DNA from 3 places in the Nonomuraea sp. NPDC001831 genome. Region 3 is predicted to be linked to each of the others. Evidence: riboswitches for the same ligand, from Rfam matches in the RefSeq annotation. Region 3 holds a riboswitch; each other region holds the start of a gene.

Region 1 (6,502 bases), on a different contig from region 3:
TCGCCGATGAACCTGCGGACGAAGGCCGGGTCCTCGGCGAGCGAGCGGTGCATGACCTTCAACGCGACAGTGCGATCCAGCCGGACGTCGAGCGCCAGGTAGACGGTCGCCATACCGCCCCGGGCGATCCGGCTCTCGATGCGGTAGCGCCCATCGAGGAGCCGCCCGACCAGGGGGTCCGCAGTCGTCTTATCCACCACCCCCCTGAGTTTACGGGCGTTTTGCCACCGGCAGGGCCCGCGCGCCCGAAACCGATGCGGAGACGTTCCCGCGGAAGCGGCCCCGACCGGCGGGAGGGCCGGGGCGAGCCGGCCCGCCGGGGGCCCAGGGGTGTCTCCCGGGCGTCGCTAGGGGGTCGTCGGCGAGGACGCCTCGGCGTAGCGCCGGCGCGGGATCCGGCCCGCCTGCCGCGCCTGTCGTCCGGCCGCCACGGCCGCCCTCATCGCCGAGGCCATGAGCTCGGGCCGCTGGGCCCGGGTGACCGCCGTGGCCAGCAGCACCGCGTCGCAGCCCAGCTCCATGGCCAGGGCGGCGTCGCTGGCCGTGCCGATGCCGGCGTCGAGGATCACCGGCACCCCGGCGGCCTCCACGATCAGCTCGATGTTGTGCGGGTTCCTGATCCCGAGCCCCGAGCCGATCGGCGCGCCCAGCGGCATCACCGCCGCGCAGCCGGCCTGCTCCAGCCGCCGCGCCAGCGCCGGGTCGTCGCCGATGTACGGCAGCACCACGAACCCGTCGGCCACCAGCCGCTCGGCCGCGTCGAAGGTCTCGATCGGGTCGGGCAGCAGCGTGCGCTCGTCGGAGATGACCTCGAGCTTGACCCAGTTCGTCCCCAGCGCCTCGCGGGCCAGCCGGGCCGTCAGCACGGCGTCGCCCGCGGTGAAGCAGCCCGCGGTGTTCGGCAGCACCTTGATGTCGCGGCGGCGCAGCACGTCGAGGACCGAGCCGCGGGCGCCGGGGTCGAGCCGCCGCATGGCCACCGTGGTCAGCTCGGTTCCCGAGGCGACCAGGGCCTGGTCGAGCACGTCCAGGGAGGGCGCGCCGCCGGTGCCCATGATGAGCCGGGAGGCGAACTTCTCCCCGGCGATGATCAGCTCATCCACCCTGCACCGCCGTCAGCACCTCGACGCGGTCGCGGTCGCCGAGCGCCGTCGTCTCCCACGAGCTCCGCGTGACCACCTCGTCGTTCACGGCCACGGCCACGCCGGTGGTGGCCGTCGTCAGCGTCCGTACGGCCTGGGCCACGGTGGTGCCGTCGGCCACCTCGTGCGCGGCGCCGTTGATCGTCACAATCATGAAATATCCCGAAATCTCGCGGGCGAGCACAGCGCGGCCAGCTCGCCCTCCTCACCCGTCAGAATCCCCGCGCCCGCCGAAAGCTGCGCGCCCGTCGAGAGCCTCGTCGAGAGCACCGCCGTCTGGGCCGCAGTCCGGGCCGCCGTCTGTGTGCCTGTCCGGGCCGTTGCCGGGGGCGCCGTCGTCGCGGCCGGGGGCGTCGCGGGCGGTGTCAGCACCGCCGCCGTGACCAGGGCGGCCGTGAGGGGGGCCAGCAGCACCCCGCCCCGGTGGTGGCCGGTCGCCAGCACCAGCCCCGGAGCCTCGCCCGCCCCGATGATCGGCAGGTTGTCGGGGGTGCCCGGACGCAGCCCGGCGACCACGTCGGCGACCTCCAGCTCGGTGACGCCCGGCACCAGCTCCCTGGCGTCGCGCAGCAGCTCGTAGAGTCCGCCCGCGGTCACCCGGGTGTCGAACCCCAGCTCCTCCTGGGTCGCCCCGAGCACCAGCTCGCCGTCGCCCCTGGGGACGAGGTAGACGGGCGTGCCGTGCACCGTCCCGCGTACGCACCGCCCGAGCAGCGGCTGCGCCGAGCGCAACCGCATGATCTGCCCCTTGACCGGCCGGACGGGCACGTCGGCCAGCTCCCCGCTCCACGCCCCGGCGGCCAGCACCACCCGCTCGGCCGCGATCTCCCGCACCGCCGGCTCAGGCTGACCGGGCACGGGCTCAAGCCGCACCCCCGTCACAGCGCCGCCGGTCCCGGAACTGCTCCAAGGGCTGGTCCCAGCGCCTGCCACGGCGTCTGGAACGGCGTCTGGAACGGCGTCGTCGTCGCGCAGCAGTCCGGTCACCCGCGCCCGCACCACGGGCACGCCCAGCCGGTCGAGCGCGGCCAGCAGCGCTGCCGTGACCCGGCGCGGATCGACCCAGGCGTCACCGGGGGCCAGCAGCCCCCCGCGCACCGAAGGGGCCAGCATGGGCTCCAGACGGCGGCACTCGCGCCCGGTCAGCCGCTCGACCCGCAGCCCCAGCTTGTCCATGAACGCCGCCAGGTCGTCGAGCGCCGCGAGGTCGTCGGCCCCGAAGGCGACGTCGAGTGTGCCGTCGGCGCGCAGGTCGAGCGCCCGGCCGCCAGCCCCCTGCGGCCCGATCATCCCGAACGCGCCCCCGAACGCCTCCCCGGCCCCGCCACCGGCCCCCCCACCGGGACCGCCACTCAGCCCCGTGCCGAGACCTGCCCCAGGACCCGCACCGAGGTCCGGGCCGAGCCCAGCGTCGGCGGCCAGTTCGGCGGCGAAGGACGGCCACCGCCGGAGCGAGGCGGCCCCCAGCCGCAGCAGCGGCTCCTCGGTGTAGGCGACCTCGCTGACGGGCGCCAGCATCCCGGCCGCCGCGTAGGACGCCCCGCGTCCCGGGGCCGGGTCGACCACCGTGACGGGCAGCCCCTCGCGGGCCAGCCGCCAGGCGATCGACAACCCGACGACCCCGCCGCCCACGATCACATTCATCCGCGCTCCCTTCGCCGGCATGATCCGGATCAGGTGTCTTGCGGTCGAAGGCCCGCTCAAGCCTTCCTCTCAGCCCGGTGACGGCCGGACTCCCGCGCGTCTTGCGCCTCCAGCCTACGGCCTCGGCGCGACGTGCCGGCACCGCCCCCGTTATGGTCATGAACGTGAACCATGTCGTAGTGGTGGGAGCGGGCCTGGCCGGGCTGCGCAGCGCGGAGGCGCTGCGCGGGCGCGGCTTCACCGGACGGATCACGCTGATCGGCCAGGAGCGCCATCGGCCCTACGACCGTCCGCCGTTGTCCAAGGCCGTCCTGTCAGGCGCGGCTGACTCCAGCTTCCTGGAGGCCGACCTCGACGCGCTGGAGGTCGACTTCTGGCCGGGCGTCACCGCCAAGGCCCTGCGCGAGGGCGTCGTGGAGACCACCGAGGGCGAGCTCGGCTACGACGGCCTGGTGATCGCCACCGGCACCGAGCCGATCACCGTGCCCGGCGACGGCCCCCAGCACGTCCTGCGCACCCTCGACGATGCCCACGAGCTGCGCGCCGGCCTGGTGGCCGGGGCCCACGTGGCGATCATCGGCGCCGGCTGGATCGGCGCCGAGGTCGCCACCGCCGCGCGCAAGGCCGGCTGCTCGGTGACCGTGATCGAGGCCGGCCCCGCCCCGCTGGCCAACGCCGTGGGCCCGGAGATCGGCGCCCGCACGCGACACTGGTACGACGGCATCGACCTGCGCCTGAACACCATGGTCGACGAGGTGGACGAGGGCGGCGTGCGGCTGGTGGGCGGCGAGTTCGTCCAGGCGCACGTGGTCGTCACCGGCATCGGCGTGCGCCCGGCCGTCGAATGGCTGGCCGGCTCCGACATCGACCTGCACAACGGCGTCGTCACCGACGAGCACCTGCGCACGTCCATGCCGAACGTGGTCGCCGCCGGCGACTGCGCGGCCTGGTGGTCGCGCCGCTACGGCGTCCGCCTGCGCGTCGAGCACTGGGACACCGCGCTCGGCTCGCCCGAGGTCGCCGCCGCGACCCTGCTGGGGGAGGAGGCCGTCTACGACCCGGCGCCCTACTTCTGGTCCGAGCAGTTCGGCCACATGGTCCAGTACATCGGCCACCACCCCTCCGGCGACCGCCTGCTCTACCGGGGCGAGCCCGAGGGCAAGTGGTCGGCCGTCTGGCTGACCTCCGGCGACACCCTCGCCGCCGTGCTCGCCGTCGACCGGCCCCGGGACTACGTGCAGGGCCGTAGGATCATCGAAGGCGGGCACCGCCTCGACACAGAACGCCTGGTAGATCCAGAGGTCCCCCTACGGGATTGTGTTGTTTGAGCAAGGACGGCATGTGGTAGTTGTGGTTTCGTGACGCTTTCTGTTGCACAGATCGACCGGGAGACCGACCAGCTCGTCGACGAGTGGCTCACTCTCCCCGAAGTGGCCTCACGCCTCGAGCTCTCGATCGGGCGGGCCAAGCAACTCCTCAAGGACCACAAGCTGCTCGGCGTGCGCCGCGGCGGCGGCGGGCCACAGGTTCCCGCGGTGTTCCTCGACGGTAAGGACGTGATGAAGGGCCTGCCCGGCACACTGACCGTGTTGCAGGACGCCGGCTACGACGACGTCGAGTCGCTGCGCTGGCTCTTCACCCCAGACGAGTCCCTGCCGGGGTCGCCCATCGAGGCGATCAAGGCCGGCCGTCACACGGAGGTCAAGCGGCGTGCCCAGGCCCTCGGTTTCTGAGGCCCGCCTCTATCTCTGCACCGACGGCCGCCGCGACCGCGGCGACCTGGCAGAGTTCCTCGACTCGGTGCTGGCCGGCGGCGTGGACATCATCCAGCTGCGGGAGAAGGGCCTGGAGGCACGCGAAGAACTCGCGCTCCTGGAAGTCTTCCGCGACGCCTGCGACCGGCACGGCAAGCTGCTGGCCGTCAACGACCGGGCGGACATCGCCTTCGCCGCCCGGCCCGACGTGCTCCACCTGGGGCAGGACGACCTTCCCGTGACGGTCGCGCGAGAGATACTCGGCGACGACATCGTCATCGGCCGGTCCACCCACTCCGTCGCCGAGGCGTCCGCCGCGGCCGTGGAGGAGGGCGTCGACTACTTCTGCTGCGGCCCGATCTGGCCCACGCCGACCAAGCCGGGCCGCCACGCGCCCGGCCCGGCGCTGCTGCGGCACGCGGCCTCGCTGGGACCGGCCCCCGGGTCGGCCGCGCCGCGGCCGTGGTTCGGGATCGGCGGCATCGACCTCACCAACCTCGACGAGGTCATGTCGTACGGCGTGAGCCGCGTGGTGGTCGTACGCGCGATCACCGACGCGGAGGACCCGGGGGCGGCGGCGGCCGAGTTCGCCAAACGCCTGACCGCGCCGAGTTCGCCGAACGCCTGACCGCGCCGAGTTCGCCGAACGCCTGATCCCCTGACACACGACCGGGCGCCCGTCCACGACGGGCGCCCGCCGCTCCGCGCCGAGCCCGCCTGCCGAAGCGGGCCGCCCAGACCGACGCCGCCCGCCGAAGCGGGCCGCCCAGGCCGGCGCCGCCCGGGCCGGCCGCGGGCACGAGGGGCCCCACGAGGGGCCCGGGGTCAGGTCTTGCGGGACGTCGCGGCGATGGCCAGCTCGGTCAGCGCCGTGCGCGACTCGGCGGTGACCGGCGCCTCGTCGAGCGCGGCCAGCGCGTCGGCGAGATAGCCGGCGATCAGGTCCTCGCATTCCCGCAGCGCGCCGCTGTCGGTGATGATCTCGCGCAGGGCGCGCACCCCGTTCTCGTCGAGCGCGGGGTCGCCGAGCAGCCTGCGCACCGTCGCGGCCGCCTGCGGAGGCGCCCCGGCCAGGGTGCGGGCCACCAGCATCGTGCGCTTGCCCTCCCGCAGGTCGTCGCCGGCCGGCTTGCCGGTCTGGGCCGGGTCGCCGAACACGCCGAGGATGTCGTCCCTGAGCTGGAAGGCGATGCCGACGCGGCGGCCGTAGCCGGTGCACAGCTCGTCCATCCACGGCTCCAGCGCGCCGGCCGCGAGCACCAGGCCGAGCCTGAGCGGCTGCTCCACCGAGTACTTGCCGCTCTTGAACAACGCCACCCGCAGGGCCGACTCGAAGGTGTTCTCGCCGTGGGCCTGCTCCAGCAGGTCGAGGTACTGGCCGCACATCAGCTCGGTGCGCATGTGGTCGTGGACGGGCTGGGCGGCGGCCAGCGACGCCGGCGGCAGGCCGCTGGTGCGCCACATCTCACCCGACCACACCAGCAGCAGGTTGCCCAGCAGGATGGCGGCCCCCTCGCCGAACTGCTCGGCCGAGCCGTGCCAGCCCTCCTTCTCGTGCAGGGACTGGAAGCGGCGGTGGGCGGCCGGCATGCCCCTGCGCAGGTCGCTCTTGTCCATCACGTCGTCGTGCACGAGCGCGCTGGCCTGCAACAGCTCCAGCGACGCGGCGGCGGTGAAGATCTCGGGCACGTCGGTGCCGCCCGCTCCGCGCCAGCCCCAGTAGCAGAACGCGGGACGCAGGCGCTTGCCGCCGGCCAGCAGGTCGCCCGCGGCGGCGCGCAGCGGTTCGAGCTCGGCGTCGCCCGAGGCGGGCAGCTGCCGTTCGACGAACTCCCCGAGGGCGCGCTCCACCTGGGTGCGCAGGGCGTCCATGCTCGCGGCGTCAGTGGTCATGCCTTGAGACTAGTGGGCGCGGACTCGGGGTCGGGTCCCCGGTCTAGGGGCGGCCGATCCGGACACCGG
Region 2 (6,502 bases), on a different contig from region 3:
CAGCGGATGCGCGTGCCGCAGCGCGTTGCTCAGCAACTCGCTCACCACCAGCACCGCATCGTCGATCGCAGCGGTGTAGACCCCGCAATCCTGCAGGTCAGTGCTCAGACGCTGGCGGGCGACGGCGACGCTGGACGGCGCGTACGGCAGCAGCACCACGCTTGACACACCCACCTCCCCGTTCCCTGTGCCCCCCGCGGGAACACTCCCCGGTACGACCGAAATGCCCCGTTAGCCAATCGCAGAAACCGCATCTCGATCACAGCTTGTACACATTGGACGATAGATCAGCTCAACTGTGACCACCTCGTTACCGCATCGGTGTGTCGGATCGGATAGGGGAAGCGCGCCTCAGGATCAACCGCATCCTCGTACCCCCTCCGGGCCTCGGTTGAGCACTCACTTCTCCCCCCTGTGCCCTGGCCAGACTGCGGACGATGTAGAGGCCGAGCCCCACTCCACCAAAGCGCCTCCGGTCCCCGCTGTCCACCTGGACGAAGCGCTCAAAGATCCGTTCGCGGTCAGGCGGTGCGATTCCGACCCCCTCGTCATCCACCACTACGACCACGCCGTCGTCTTCGGGCCAAGCTTCAACACAGATCAATCCACCCATTGGGGAATATTTAAACGCGTTCTCCAGCAATTGCCCCAGAACGATGTCGGTTGCCAGGGCGTCCCCCAGCACCGGCGGCAAGTCGTCCGGGATGCGCACTTCGACGCGGTGGCGGTCGGACAACACGGGGAGGCCGAGCGTGGCCGCGTGGATGCGGGCCGCGAGATCGAACGCCTCGATCCGGACGGCCAGCTCGTCCGCACCCGCCCTGGCCCCCAGCAGCAGGTGGTCCATGAGCTGGCCCAGTGATCCGGCCCGCTCGGCGATCGTGTGCACGGCCGACCGGCGTTCCGCGTCGCTCATCTTGTCCCAGCGCGCGTCGAGCGTGCCGGCGAACCCGCGCACGATCGTGATCGGCGTGCGCAGCTCGTGGCTGGTCGTGGCCAGGAAGAGGTCCTTGGCCTCCTCCAGCTCCTTGGCCTGGGTGACGTCGCGGAAGTCGATGACGATCTCGCCGGTCTCCTCGATCCGCGCGCTCACCACGTCGAGCCAGCGGCCGTTCTCCATCTGGAAGGTGAGCTTCTCGCCGGGGCTGGGCAGCGGGAACGGCGGCGGACCGCCGATCACCGCGTCGGCGGGGAAGGCGGTCAGCTCGGCCGCGGCGGGGTTCCAGCGCACGACCCGGCCGGCGTCGTCCAGCACGGCGATGCCGTCGGCGCTGGCGTCGAACACGGCCCGCTCGTGCGCCCGCTGCCGCACCGCCTCCTGGTAGGCCACCGCGTTGCCGACCGCGATGCCGGCGTGCCCGGCCAGCAGCTCCAGCAGCTCCAGCTCCAGGTGGCCGGGGGCGGGCCCGGCGAACAGCGCGTAGAGGGCGCCGTAGGGGCGGCCGCCGACCGCGGCCAGGCCGAGCGCGATCGTGTGCAGCCCGTCGAGGCTGGCCCACACCAGGTCGCCGAGCCCCTGGGACTCCAGCATGACGGTCTTGCCCGTGCGTAAGAGTTTGTCCACCAGGCTCGTCCGCAGGCCGGTGGTGGTGCCCCTGAGCGTCTCCGGCAGCCGGTACGTGCTGACCAGCCGCAGCCGCTCCCCCTCGATCAGCACGAACCCGCCCGCGTCCGCGCCCGTGAGCTCGGTGAGGCTGGCCGAGATGCGGTCGAGCACGGCCGGCAGCTCCAGCTCCGAGTTGATGTCGCCGACCACGTCGGTGAGCCGGCGCACCAGCCTGGCCCGGCGTTCCATGCGCAGCCCGGCGACCTCGTCGGCCCGCGCGGGATGGTGGGCCAGGACGTAGCCGACCACGGAGTTGCCCATGCGCAGGGCGTTGATGTCCACGCGCAGGTCGAGCGGCCTGCCGTCCTTGTGGACGCGCTTGGTGCGCAGCGACACCTGCCCCCCGGTGCGTACGCGCTCCAGCACCGCGTTGTGCTCGGCGGCCAGCTCGTCGGGGACGATCGGCGCCCGGCGACCCAGCATCTCGGCCGCCGTCCAGCCGAACAGGTGCTCGGCCGCCGCGTTCCAGACCAGCACGCTCTGGTCGCGGTCGAGCGCCACCACGGCGTTGGGGGACCCGGCGAGCACGGCGCGGGCGATCTCCTCGTCACTCCCGACCCATGCGTATCCCACACCTCCATAGTGCACGTGGCGTGGTGGGTCTGACGGGCGATCCGTCCGATACGCTGCGCTCACGAAGATTCCGGTGGCTGAAACGGGTGAGCGGCATGTCGAGCAGCGACCTCGATGCCCTGCTGAGAGTGACCTCCAGCACCTACAAGGGCGAGGGGCCCCCGGACATCGCGTTCGGCACCTACGACGGCGCGGTGGGCAGGCTGGTGCTCGCGGTGACCGGCAAGGGCATCGCGGCCTGCAGTTTCGAGGCCGAGAACACCGTGTTCGAGCGGGTGGCCAAGGAGGTCGGCACGTTCATCGGGCCCGACGCCCGCCGCCTCGACCCGGTGCGCCGGGAGCTCGACGCGTACTTCTCCGGCCGGCTGCGCACCTTCGCCACGCCGGTCGACCTCGCGCTGGCCACGCCGTTCGCCCGTACCGTGCTGCAGAAGACCATGGCCGTGCCCTACGGCACGACCACGACGTACGAGGAGATCGGCGCGAGCATCGGGCGGCCGCGCGCCCTGCGCGCGGTGGGCAACGCGGTCGGCGCCAACCCCGTGTGCGTGATCGTGCCCTGTCATCGGGTGGTCCGTGAGGACGGCGAGCTCGGCGACTACGCCGGAGGCGTGGCCGCCAAGCAGCACCTGCTCAACGTCGAACGCCGGGCCTCAGCGGGCCGCTGAGCGGCGCCGGCCGAGCACGCCGACGACCAGCGTCACCAGGGCCGCGACCAGCGCGCCGCCGAGCGCGCCGTTCATCCACGGCTCCCGCGTGAAGCCGACGGCGTCGCGGGCCGACGCCCAGAAGCCGTCCCAGCCGGCGACCGTGGGCGTCGAGGTGGTGAACCAGTAGGCGGCGAAGCCCAGCGCCCACGGCAGCAGCATCAGCCAGCGCGAGGGCGCGTCCTCGGCGGTGTTCCAGCGGGCGGCGCCGCCGAGCACGAAGTAGTCGACGGCCAGCACCGCGAACATCGGCACGAACACCGCGCCGATCACCCCGAGGAACGCGCCGTAGGAGGTGACGTCCACGACCAGGGCGATCGCGGTGGTGAGCACGCCGATCGCGGTGGAGACGATCCGCCGGTCGACCTTCGGCATCAGGTTCTGCAGCGAGAGGGTGGTGGAGTACACATTGGCGAAGGACTGGTCGGTCTCGCGCAGCACCAGGATGCCGAAGAACAGCGCGCCCAGCGGCGCCGCGACGAACGGCTGGAAGACGACCATGCCGTCGGCCGCGACCGCCTGGGCGCCCGCGATGGCCACCGCGTACACGCCGAGGGCCAGGCAGGCCACCTGGGCGACGGTGTAGCCGCCGACGACCCCGGTGAAGGCGGCCCGGCTGGACCGCGAGTGCCTGGCGAAGTCGGCGGCCATCGGCACCCACGACACCGACAGGGCGATGACGTAGTCGACGGCCGGGGCGAAGGCCGTCCACGACCCGCCCGTGTACGTCGGCGCCTCGCCCAGGAACGACACGGTGAACCAGATCAGCGACACGATCACGCCGGCGGTCACGTACCGGCGCAGCAGCCTGATCGATCCGAGCGGCCAGACGGCGAGCGCGGTGGTCAGCACCCCCGCCACCACCACCCACACCTGGTACGGGACGCTCCCGAAGATCGCATTCGCGGCCTTGGCGATCACCCAGAGCTCGAAGGCCCCCCAGCCGAGCATCTGCACGATGTTCAGCACGGACGGGACGTACGACATCTTGGCCCCGAACAGCCCGCGCAGCAGCACCATCGCCGGCCGCCCGGTCTGCGTGCCGGGGATGGCCGACAGGCCGACCATGGCCGTGCCGATGAGGCTGCCGACCACGGCGGCCGTGAGCGCGGCCACCAGGCTGAGCGGCGCGTTGCCCAGAGGGTCGATCAGGACGAGCGCGCCGGAGAAGCCGAGGAGGCTGACACCGAGGTTGGCCCAGAGCGCGCCTTGGTCGAGGACGCCGAGGGTCTTGGGGGGCGCGCCGTCAAGGGTCAGCGGAACTTCGTCGACGACATGCGTCATCGCACACTCCCTACGCCGGCATTACCCGGACAGGTTCAGGCGGTCGGCAGCGGCTGTGTTGCTGCCCTCTCAGCCCGGCACCCCGAGCTCCCGCGACTATGCAGTTGGCGCCCTCATCATGCCTCAATGGCGGCGGAACCGCCACAGTGGGGCATTCAGGCCACGAAAGGATCCTGCCCGGTCTCGCTGACCATCGGACGGCGCGCGAACTCCCACGACTGCATGCCGCCGCCCACGTTGACGGCGTCGCGCCCGAGCTGGTTGAGCCACGCCGTGACCTGCATCGACCGGCCGCCGACCCGGCACACCACGTAGACCGTGCGGTCGGCGGGCACCTCCTCGACCCGGCCCTGGATCTGCGACATCGGGATGTGCACGGCCTCGGGGGCGTGGCCGGCGAGCCATTCGTCCTGCTCGCGGACGTCGAGCAGGTAGGCGTCGTCGGGAACGGCGGTGACGTCGATCTCTGGAACGGTCATGCCTCCATCATCCCGCGCCCGGGACCCTACTTGAGCAGGCGCGACATCCGCCGGTCGGCCAGCGGCTTGCCGCCCGTCTGGCAGGTCGGGCAGTACTGGAGCGCGGAGTCGGCGAAGGACACCTCGCGGATCGTGTCGCCGCACACGTCGCACGGCTGGCCGGCCCGGTTGTGCACGCGCAGCCCGGACTTCTTCTCCGCCTTGAGGTCTTTGGCGGCCAGCCCGTGCGCCCGTTCGACGGCGTCGCGCAACGTCGTCACGATGGCCTCGTGCAGGTCGGCGATCTGCGCGTCGGTCAGCGTCCCAGCGATCTTGAACGGCGACATCCTCGCCGCGTGCAGCACCTCGTCGGAGTAGGCGTTGCCGATGCCCGCGATCACCTTCTGGTCGCGCAGCAGCCCCTTGATCTGGGTGCGGTTGCCGCCCACGATGCGCTTGAGCGCCTCGACGGTGAAGGCGTCGTCGAGCGGGTCGGGGCCCAGGGCGGCGACGCCGGGCACGTCCTCCGGTTTGTCGGTGACGTAGACGGCCAGCCGTTTCTGCGTGCCGGCCTCGGTCAGCTCGAACCCGGGGGCCAGGCCGTCGTCGTCGGGCGCCAGCCGTACGCGTACGGCCAGCGGCCCCTTGCCCGGCCGCACTGGCCGCGCGCCGGTCAGGTCGTCGCGCCAGCGCAGCCAGCCGGCGCGGGCCAGATGGATGATCAGGTGCAGGCCGTCGCAGTCGAGGTCGATGAACTTGCCGTGCCTCGACACGCCCGTGACGGTGAGCCCGCCGAGCGCGGTGACCGGCGGGTCGAACGTCTTGAGCGCCTGGAAGCCGACGACGTCGACGCCGGCGATCGAGCGGCCGACCGCCCGCTCGCGCAGGAAGTTGGTGAGCGACTCCACCTCGGGAAGTTCCGGCATGCCCCCAGGGTATGGCGCGTACCGGACCGGCACGCGACTACGGCACGTCCCAGAAGGCGAGCTCGTGTGCCATGCCCTCGGCGAACAGCGCCTCCGCCCGTACGGGGTCGGGGTCGGCCTCGTCGATCATCTGCCCGATCCGTACGGTCAGCGCCGCGAACGCCGGGTCGGCGTAGGTGTCCACCCAGGCCCGGTAGCGCGGCTCGGCGGGCGGGTTCTCGGCGAGGATCTTCCCAAGACTCGAATATCCCCACATACACGGATAAAGCGCCGCCAACCCCTCCCCGTACGACCCCGCCGCCTCCAGCAGGAACGCCGTGTACGCCGCACACGCCGGCCCCTTCACCGCATTGTCAAGATCGGCCCCGAACTCCGCCGACAACGACCGATGCAGACGCAGTTCGTCGTGGTACGTCGAGTACGCCAGATCCACCAGGTCGCCCAGATGCCCGTCCGGCGCCTGCCAGGCCAGCCTGGAGAACACCCGCACGTAGTCGAGCAGGTACAGGTAGTCCTGCTCCAGCCAGGACCGGAAGACCGGCTCGGCCAGGTCGCCGCGCCCGATGCCGGCCACCGTGGGATGGTCGAGCTGCGCCTGGAGCAAGGGCCGGCCGATCGCGTGAAGTCTTTCCGAAATGCTCATGCTGGGAGGTTAGTGTCGGGACATGACCGTGACGATTGCCGAAGAACTCCTCCTCCTCGCCCACGACGAGGCAGAAGGCAAGCAGCTCATCGGGGGCGTGCAGCTCGACCCCGCGCTCGGCGGCGCGATCCTCGCCGAGCTGGCCGCCGCGGGCCGCGTCGAGCTGGCCGACGACAAGGTGACGGTCAAGGACCCCACCCCGCTGGGCGACGCCGAGCTCGACGCCGCCCTCGCCCGCATGGCCGCGGACGGCAAGGCCAGGAAGCCCGCGTGGTGGGTGCAGCGGCTGCAGTCGGACAAGCTGC
Region 3 (6,502 bases):
CGGGGGCTGGGGATCGGGGTCGACGCGTACCTGACAAAGCCGTTCGATCCGGCCGAGCTCATACAGGTGGTGCGGGAACTCGCTTCCGGGGCGCAGAGTTGATGGGTTTGTAGAACGGCGCCGGGGTGGTGTGCCGGAGGCGGCGGTGGAGCGGCGGAGGTGACGCCGCTCGGGCCGGCTCCGGATGCACGTCGGCGGCCACGACCATCGACGTGAGAGGCACGACGTGCGTAGTTCGATCTTCGGCAACCTGGCCGGCCAGCCGCTTCCCGGCGGGTTCGCGCTGGAGAACCACAAGATGCTGCGGGTCCAGTTGCCGCACGAGGTGCTCGCCAAGCAGGGGTCCATGGTCGCCTTCCAGGGGCAGATGGACTTCGACTACGAGGGCGGCGGGCTCGGCAGGCTGCTGAAGAAGGCCGTGACGGGGGAGGGGGCCTCCCTGATGCGGGTACGCGGCCAGGGGCAGCTCTATCTGGCCGACAACGCCGACGACATCCACCTCTTCTACCTGGAGAACGAGGGGCTGACGGTCAACGGGCGGAACCTGCTGGCGTTCGGGCCGGAGCTCAGATGGGACATTCAGCGGGTGCAGGGGGCCGGGGTCGCGGCCGGCGGGCTGTTCAACACCACGGTGACGGGCACGGGCTGGGTGGCGGTGACCACGCACGGCACGCCGGTGCTGCTGGACGTGGCCCGGATGCCGACGTTCGTGGACGGGCAGGCGGCGGTGTGCTGGAGCACGGGGTTGCAGGTCGGGGTCAACCGCACGATGAAGGTCGGGGCGTTGATCGGGCGGGGGAGCGGCGAGGCCATGCAGCTGGCGTTCCGGGGGCAGGGGTTCGTCCTGGTGCAGGCCAGCGAAGGGGCGCCGGTGGTGCAGACGTCCTGAGGCCGTACGGCTCAGGGGGCTCGCCGGGCGTGGACAGGTAATTAGCTTATTGCCATACTGGCTCGGTGGATGTGGATCTGGTCAAGGCGCTGGCCAGTGAGAAACGGCTGCTCATCCTTGAGTGGCTGCGCGACCCCGAGCGGCACTTCGGTCCGCAGCGTGACGGCGATCTCGTACGCGACGGCGTCTGTTCGTTGTTCATCGCCGAGAAGCTGGGCGTGAGCCGGCCCACGTGCGGCGAGCATCTCAAGGTGCTGGCCCAGGCGGGGCTGATCCGGGGCACGAAGATCAAGCAGTGGGTGTTCTACCAGCGCGACGAAGGCCGGATCGCCGAGGCCAAGGAGATGTTGAGCAGTGACTGGTGACGCGGCTGACGCCTACGAACGTCCCGACGCCGACGGAGGTCCCGATGCCGCCAGAGGTTTCGAGGTCGCCGAAGGCCCTGAGGGCGACCGGCGGCCGGACGCCTATGAGCGTCTGATCGCCGAGCTCGATGCCGGCGGGGCGCGGTACCGGGTGATCGACCATCCGGCAGAGGGGCGTACCGAGCAGGTGAGCGCCCTGCGCGGGCACGGTGTCGAGCAGGCGGCCAAGTGCCTGATCGTGATGGTCAAGATCGGCAAGAAGCGCACCCGGCACGTGCTGGCCGTCGTGCCGGGGGACGCGCGGCTGGATCTGCAGGCGGTCAAGGGGCTGCTGGAGGGCACGTACGTGGCCTTCGCCGACAAGGACCGGGCCGAGGAACTGGCGGGCAGCGTCAGCGGGACGGTGTTGCCGTTCAGCTACGACCCCCGTCTCGAGCTGGTGGTCGATCCTTCGCTGCTGGAGCTGCCGGAGATCTACTTCAACGCCGCGCGCCTCGACCGCTCCCTGGCGCTCGCCACCGACGACTACGTACGGCTGGCCGCGCCCCGCGTGGCCGGCATCGTGGCGGCGGCGGTGCCGTCCGCCGGTTAGCCACCGGCGGACGCCCGGGGCGACCGGGGGCACATGCGGGTGCAGGTGAGGGGGCGGTCCAGGAGGACGGGCGCGGGCGGGGGAGACGGCGAAGGCCGTGACCTGGGGAAACGTCCTCTAGGCGGAGGTGGCCTTCACGATCGCGAGCGGGCCGGGCGCGTGGTGCAGCATGGCCTGGCTGACCGAGCCGATGAGCATGCCCTTCAGCGTGCCGTGGCCCCGGCTGCCGACGACCAGCAGGTCGGCCCCGGCCGCCACCTCGCGCAGCACCTCGACGGGATGGCCGTGCACGACGTCCTCGATCACCTCCACCCCGGGATGGCATTGCCGGGGTATGGCGAGGAAGGTCCGCAGGGCCTCGCGGGTCTCGCGTTCGGCCTCCGGATCGGCGGGCCCGAAACCCGAGGGGCGCGGCCAGGCGAAGGCCTCCACCGCGCGCAGCCTGGCGCCGCGCAGCTCGGCCTCGGCGAAGGCGAACTTCAGCGCGCGCAGGCTGCCCTCGGAACGGTCGACGCCGACCACCAGCTCACCGCGCGGAACGGCCGGCGGGTCGCGGACCAGGACGACGTCCGTCTGGGCGTGCGCGGCCACCCCGTGGGCGACCGAGCCGAGCAGCAGCCCGCGTACGCCGCCCAGGCCACGACTGCCGACGACGAGCAGGTCGGCCTCTTCGGCGGTCTTGATCAGCGCGGCGCGGGGATCGCCGGGCACGAGTTCCGTGGTCACCTCGGCGCCCAGTTCGCGGGCCCGCCCTTCGGCGGCCGCGAGCACCTCCTTGGCGCCGTCGCGCATCCACTTGCCCACCTCCGCGTACCGGCCGGAGATGGGACGGCAGACCCAGTCGGGCACCACGTGGGCCACGGTCAGCGACACCCCGCGCAGCACTGCCTCCTTGGCGGCCCAGTCGACGGACAGCAGTCCGGTCGGCGAGCCGTCGACACCTGCGACGATCATGGTCAGGCCACGTAACATTCCACTTCGGCGCGGCGATAGGCCAAGCCCTGTCTGGTGGACTCGTCGATGCACGCGCGCTCGGCCTTGCTGAGGAGCAGTTCGCCGCAGACCGTCACGCCGGAGTACGTCCGGCAGTCGAGTGAACGGTTGCGCCGGCCGATACGGTAGTTGTCCTTGACCGCCTGCCTGCACTTCTGGCGCAGGGCCTGTGTGTCGGCGTAGCGGCACTGGGCGGTCAGCGTCCGGTATTGCTGCTTGCTCACTTCCTGCTGCTCGATGCCGTCCCCAGAGGCGGCAGCCGGTCCGATCGTGGTGAGAGCCACGATCGCGGCCACAGCGGCGATCTTCATCATAGTTCCCCTGAGGGAGTCCGTACCGCCAGGGGCGATCGCCAAACCTTGGGGTGATCGCCATGCTGACGCTCCGGTGCGACGAGCCCGTCCCCGGTTGGGAAGGACACGTCCTGCCGATCGGCAACGGAGCGCTCGGCGCGTGCGTGTTCGGGGCGCTTGCGACCGAGCGCGTCCAGCTCGACGAGAAGCCGTTGCGGACCGGCGGTCCGGGCAGCGCCGGAGTCGGGCGGATCCGGCAACTGGCCGACGGACCGTCCCGGCGCTCCGGACGCCGTACGGCGGGTCATCGACGAGCGGGGTTCGACGGCGCCGGAGGAGGTGGCCGCGAGGTGGCCGCGATCCTGGGAAACCCGTCCTACAGCACGGTGAAATTTCGCCTCCTCCCCGGCGCGCGCCATCGTCGGCAGCCTGAGGGCGCGACTTCTGGGACCGGTGGGGTTCATGTTGCGCGTTGGCACCGCGCATGACGGCGGTGAGGACGAGGTGACGGCCGAGGCCGGACGGCTGACCTGGGCGGACGGCGTGCCGGTCGAGGTCAGGTCAGCGTCGGCGCGCGGCGGGACCGCGCGGCTGCGCGGCCCCGGGTTCGCACTCGCCCTGGAGACCAGGCCAGAGGAGAGCTCACCCCGGAGACCGGGCGAGAGGAGAGCTCGCCCTGGAGACCAGGGCAGGGGGGAGCGCGCTCTGGGGGCCAGGCCAGAGGAGAGCTCGCCCTGGAGACCAGACCAGGGGAGAGCTCGACCTGGGGGGACTAGGGCAGGGGGGAGCTGCGCGCTGTCGCCAGCACGCTGAACCACGTGCGGTGGGTGACGTTCGTCTCGTGCCAGGCGACCGCGAACCCGGCCGCGTCCAGCACCGCGAGCAGGTCGCCCGCGTCGCGGTGGACGAACCAGCGCTCGTACTCCGTCCGGTACGGCACCGGCTCCCAGCCCTCGTTGTCGCCCAGGGCGGTGATCAGCGCGAGCACCCCGCCGGGGCGCAGCGCCGCGTGCCAGGCGCGCAGCGTCGCCTCGGTCTGCTCGGACGGCACGTGCACGAGGGCCGCGGCCGACCAGACGCCGTCCAGGGACGCCGGCGACAGCGGCGGCCGCCGCAGATCGCCCAGGACGGTGGGCACGCCGCGCCCGGTGGCGAGCCTGGCCATCTCGAGCGACAGGTCCACGGCCACGGTGGTCAGGCCGCGTCCGGCGAACCAGGCCGACTCGCGCCCCGGGCCGCATCCCAGGTCGGCGACCGTGGCGCCGGCGGGCAGGGCTGAGACGAACCGGTCGCGGAAGCCCGCGACCGAGGGTGACGGATCGGCGACCTGCTCGTCGTACTGGCGCGCGATGCGGTCGTAGGTGGCGGTCGTGTGCGCAATGGGATCAGACATCCCCTTGATCCTGCCACGCGCGGGGTTATGATCGCGGTGACCAACGCGGGAGCCCGGTGCGGACCGGGCTGAGAGGACGGCTGTCAGCCGCCGACCGCCAGAACCTGCTCCGGATAATGCCGGCGAAGGGAGTTTGCGCGATGAGCGACGCGCGCTTTTCCAAGATCCACATCGGTGACCTTCAGGTGCCGATGCGCGAGGTCAGGCTGTCGAACGGCACGTCGGTGCGGCTCTACGACACCTCGGGGCCGTCGCGCACCGACCGCTCGGCGTGGGGGTCGCCGGTCACCCAGCTCGGCGCCGCGCGGCGCGGCGTGGTGACCAAGGAGATGGAGTTCGTGGCCGTCCGGGAGGGGATGGCCCCCGAGTTCGTCCGGCAGGAGGTCGCGGCCGGGCGGGCGGTCATCCCCGCCAACGTCAACCATCCCGAGTCCGAGCCGATGGCGATCGGCCGGAACTTCCTGGTCAAGATCAACGCCAACATCGGCAACTCCGCCGTCACCTCCTCGATCGAGGAGGAGGTCGAGAAGATGACCTGGGCCACCCGGTGGGGCGCCGACACCGTCATGGACCTGTCCACCGGGCCGAACATCCACGAGACCCGCGAGCAGATCATCCGCAGCTCGCCCGTCCCGGTCGGGACCGTGCCCGTCTACCAGGCGCTGGAGAAGGTGGGCGGGCGTCCGGAGGCGCTGTCGTGGGAGGTCTACCGCGACACCCTGATCGAGCAGTGCGAGCAGGGCGTCGACTACGTGACGGTGCACGCGGGCGTGCGGCTGGCGCACGTCCCGCTGACCGCCCGCCGCAGGACCGGGATCGTCTCGCGCGGGGGCTCGATCATGGCCGCCTGGTGCCTGGCGCACCACCGCGAGAGCTTCCTGTACGAGCACTTCGACGAGATGTGCGCCCTGCTGGCCCGCTACGACGTGACGTTCTCGCTGGGCGACGGGCTGCGCCCCGGGTCGATCGCGGACGCCAACGACGAGGCCCAGTTCGCCGAGCTGCGCACCCTGGGCGAGCTGACCAAGATCGCGCACGCGCACGACGTGCAGGTGATGATCGAGGGCCCCGGCCACGTGCCCATGCACAAGATCAAGGAGAACGTCGACCTGCAGCGCGAGCTCTGCGACGACGTGCCCTTCTACACCCTCGGGCCGCTCGTCACCGACATCGCCCCCGGCTACGACCACATCACCTCGGGCATCGGCGCCGCCATGATCGCCTGGTACGGCACCGCCATGCTCTGCTACGTCACCCCCAAGGAGCACCTCGGCCTGCCCAACCGCGACGACGTCAAGACCGGCGTGATCACGTACAAGATCGCGGCGCACGCGGCGGACCTGGCCAAGGGGCACCCGCAGGCCCAGGCGTGGGACGACGCCCTGTCGGACGCCCGGTTCGAGTTCCGCTGGGAGGACCAGTTCGACCTGTCGCTCGACCCGGACACCGCCCGCGCCTTCCACGACGAGACCCTGCCGGCCGCACCCGCCAAGACCGCGCACTTCTGCTCGATGTGCGGCCCGAAGTTCTGCTCGATGAAGCTCAGCCACGAGGTGCGGGCGGGCATGGCCGACAAGGCGGCCGAGTTCCTCGGGAAGGGCGGCTCGATCTACCTCTGATCTCGGTGGAGGCCCCGGGCCGGCCCGTGCGGTCAGCCCGGGAGCGTCTCGCCGCCGATCGGGGCCAGCACCTCGCCCGTGTAGTACGAGGACAGCCGGTCGGCGGCGAAGAACACGTACGAAGGGGCGATCTCGTCGGGGTCGGCGGCCCGCTTCATGGGCACCTGCGCGCCGAACTTCTCCACTTTCTCCTCCGGCATCGTGGCCGGGATCAGCGGCGTCCAGACCGGGCCGGGGGCGACGGCGTTGATCCTGATGCCGCGCTCGACCAGGTTCTGGGCCATGGAGTAGGTGAAGGCGTTGATCGCGCCCTTCGTCGCGGCGTAGTCGATGAGGGTCTTGTTGCCGCGCAGGCCGT

The links. Region 3 has a riboswitch for thiamine pyrophosphate ahead of thiC (phosphomethylpyrimidine synthase ThiC). Riboswitches for the same ligand answer to the same signal wherever they lie in the genome.
Region 1: it holds a riboswitch for thiamine pyrophosphate, as region 3 does, so the genes downstream of both, ACFYYW_RS11635 (FAD-dependent oxidoreductase) here and thiC (phosphomethylpyrimidine synthase ThiC) in region 3, are expected to answer to the same signal.
Region 2: it holds a riboswitch for thiamine pyrophosphate, as region 3 does, so the genes downstream of both, ACFYYW_RS23265 (purine-cytosine permease family protein) here and thiC (phosphomethylpyrimidine synthase ThiC) in region 3, are expected to answer to the same signal.

The regions. Positions count from the first base shown of each region.
Region 1 is NZ_JBIATU010000003.1:140,758-147,259, reverse strand. Features, by position in the region: gene pknB (Stk1 family PASTA domain-containing Ser/Thr kinase) at 1-197, opposite strand, end outside; gene ACFYYW_RS11645 (thiazole synthase) at 348-1,103, opposite strand; gene thiS (sulfur carrier protein ThiS) at 1,096-1,296, opposite strand; gene ACFYYW_RS11635 (FAD-dependent oxidoreductase) at 1,293-2,786, opposite strand; TPP riboswitch at 2,776-2,892, opposite strand; gene ACFYYW_RS11630 (FAD-dependent oxidoreductase) at 2,945-4,114, shown strand; gene ACFYYW_RS11625 (Rv2175c family DNA-binding protein) at 4,145-4,519, shown strand; gene thiE (thiamine phosphate synthase) at 4,497-5,168, shown strand; gene ACFYYW_RS11615 (polyprenyl synthetase family protein) at 5,366-6,433, opposite strand.
Region 2 is NZ_JBIATU010000007.1:46,750-53,251, reverse strand. Features, by position in the region: gene ACFYYW_RS23280 (ATP-binding protein) at 1-159, opposite strand, end outside; gene ACFYYW_RS23275 (ATP-binding protein) at 311-2,179, opposite strand; gene ACFYYW_RS23270 (methylated-DNA--[protein]-cysteine S-methyltransferase) at 2,275-2,847, shown strand; gene ACFYYW_RS23265 (purine-cytosine permease family protein) at 2,833-4,170, opposite strand; TPP riboswitch at 4,161-4,274, opposite strand; gene ACFYYW_RS23260 (rhodanese-like domain-containing protein) at 4,326-4,649, opposite strand; gene ACFYYW_RS23255 (Fpg/Nei family DNA glycosylase) at 4,676-5,554, opposite strand; gene ACFYYW_RS23250 (TenA family protein) at 5,592-6,197, opposite strand; gene ACFYYW_RS23245 (GPP34 family phosphoprotein) at 6,220-6,502, shown strand, end outside.
Region 3 is NZ_JBIATU010000002.1:463,829-470,330, reverse strand. Features, by position in the region: gene ACFYYW_RS07780 (response regulator) at 1-102, shown strand, start outside; gene ACFYYW_RS07775 (AIM24 family protein) at 227-889, shown strand; gene ACFYYW_RS07770 (winged helix-turn-helix domain-containing protein) at 955-1,254, shown strand; gene ACFYYW_RS07765 (YbaK/prolyl-tRNA synthetase associated domain-containing protein) at 1,244-1,846, shown strand; gene ACFYYW_RS07760 (universal stress protein) at 1,964-2,800, opposite strand; gene ACFYYW_RS07755 (hypothetical protein) at 2,803-3,153, opposite strand; gene ACFYYW_RS07750 (glycoside hydrolase N-terminal domain-containing protein) at 3,213-3,620, shown strand; gene ACFYYW_RS07745 (class I SAM-dependent methyltransferase) at 3,905-4,525, opposite strand; TPP riboswitch at 4,561-4,673, shown strand; gene thiC (phosphomethylpyrimidine synthase ThiC) at 4,666-6,144, shown strand; gene ACFYYW_RS07735 (SDR family oxidoreductase) at 6,177-6,502, opposite strand, start outside.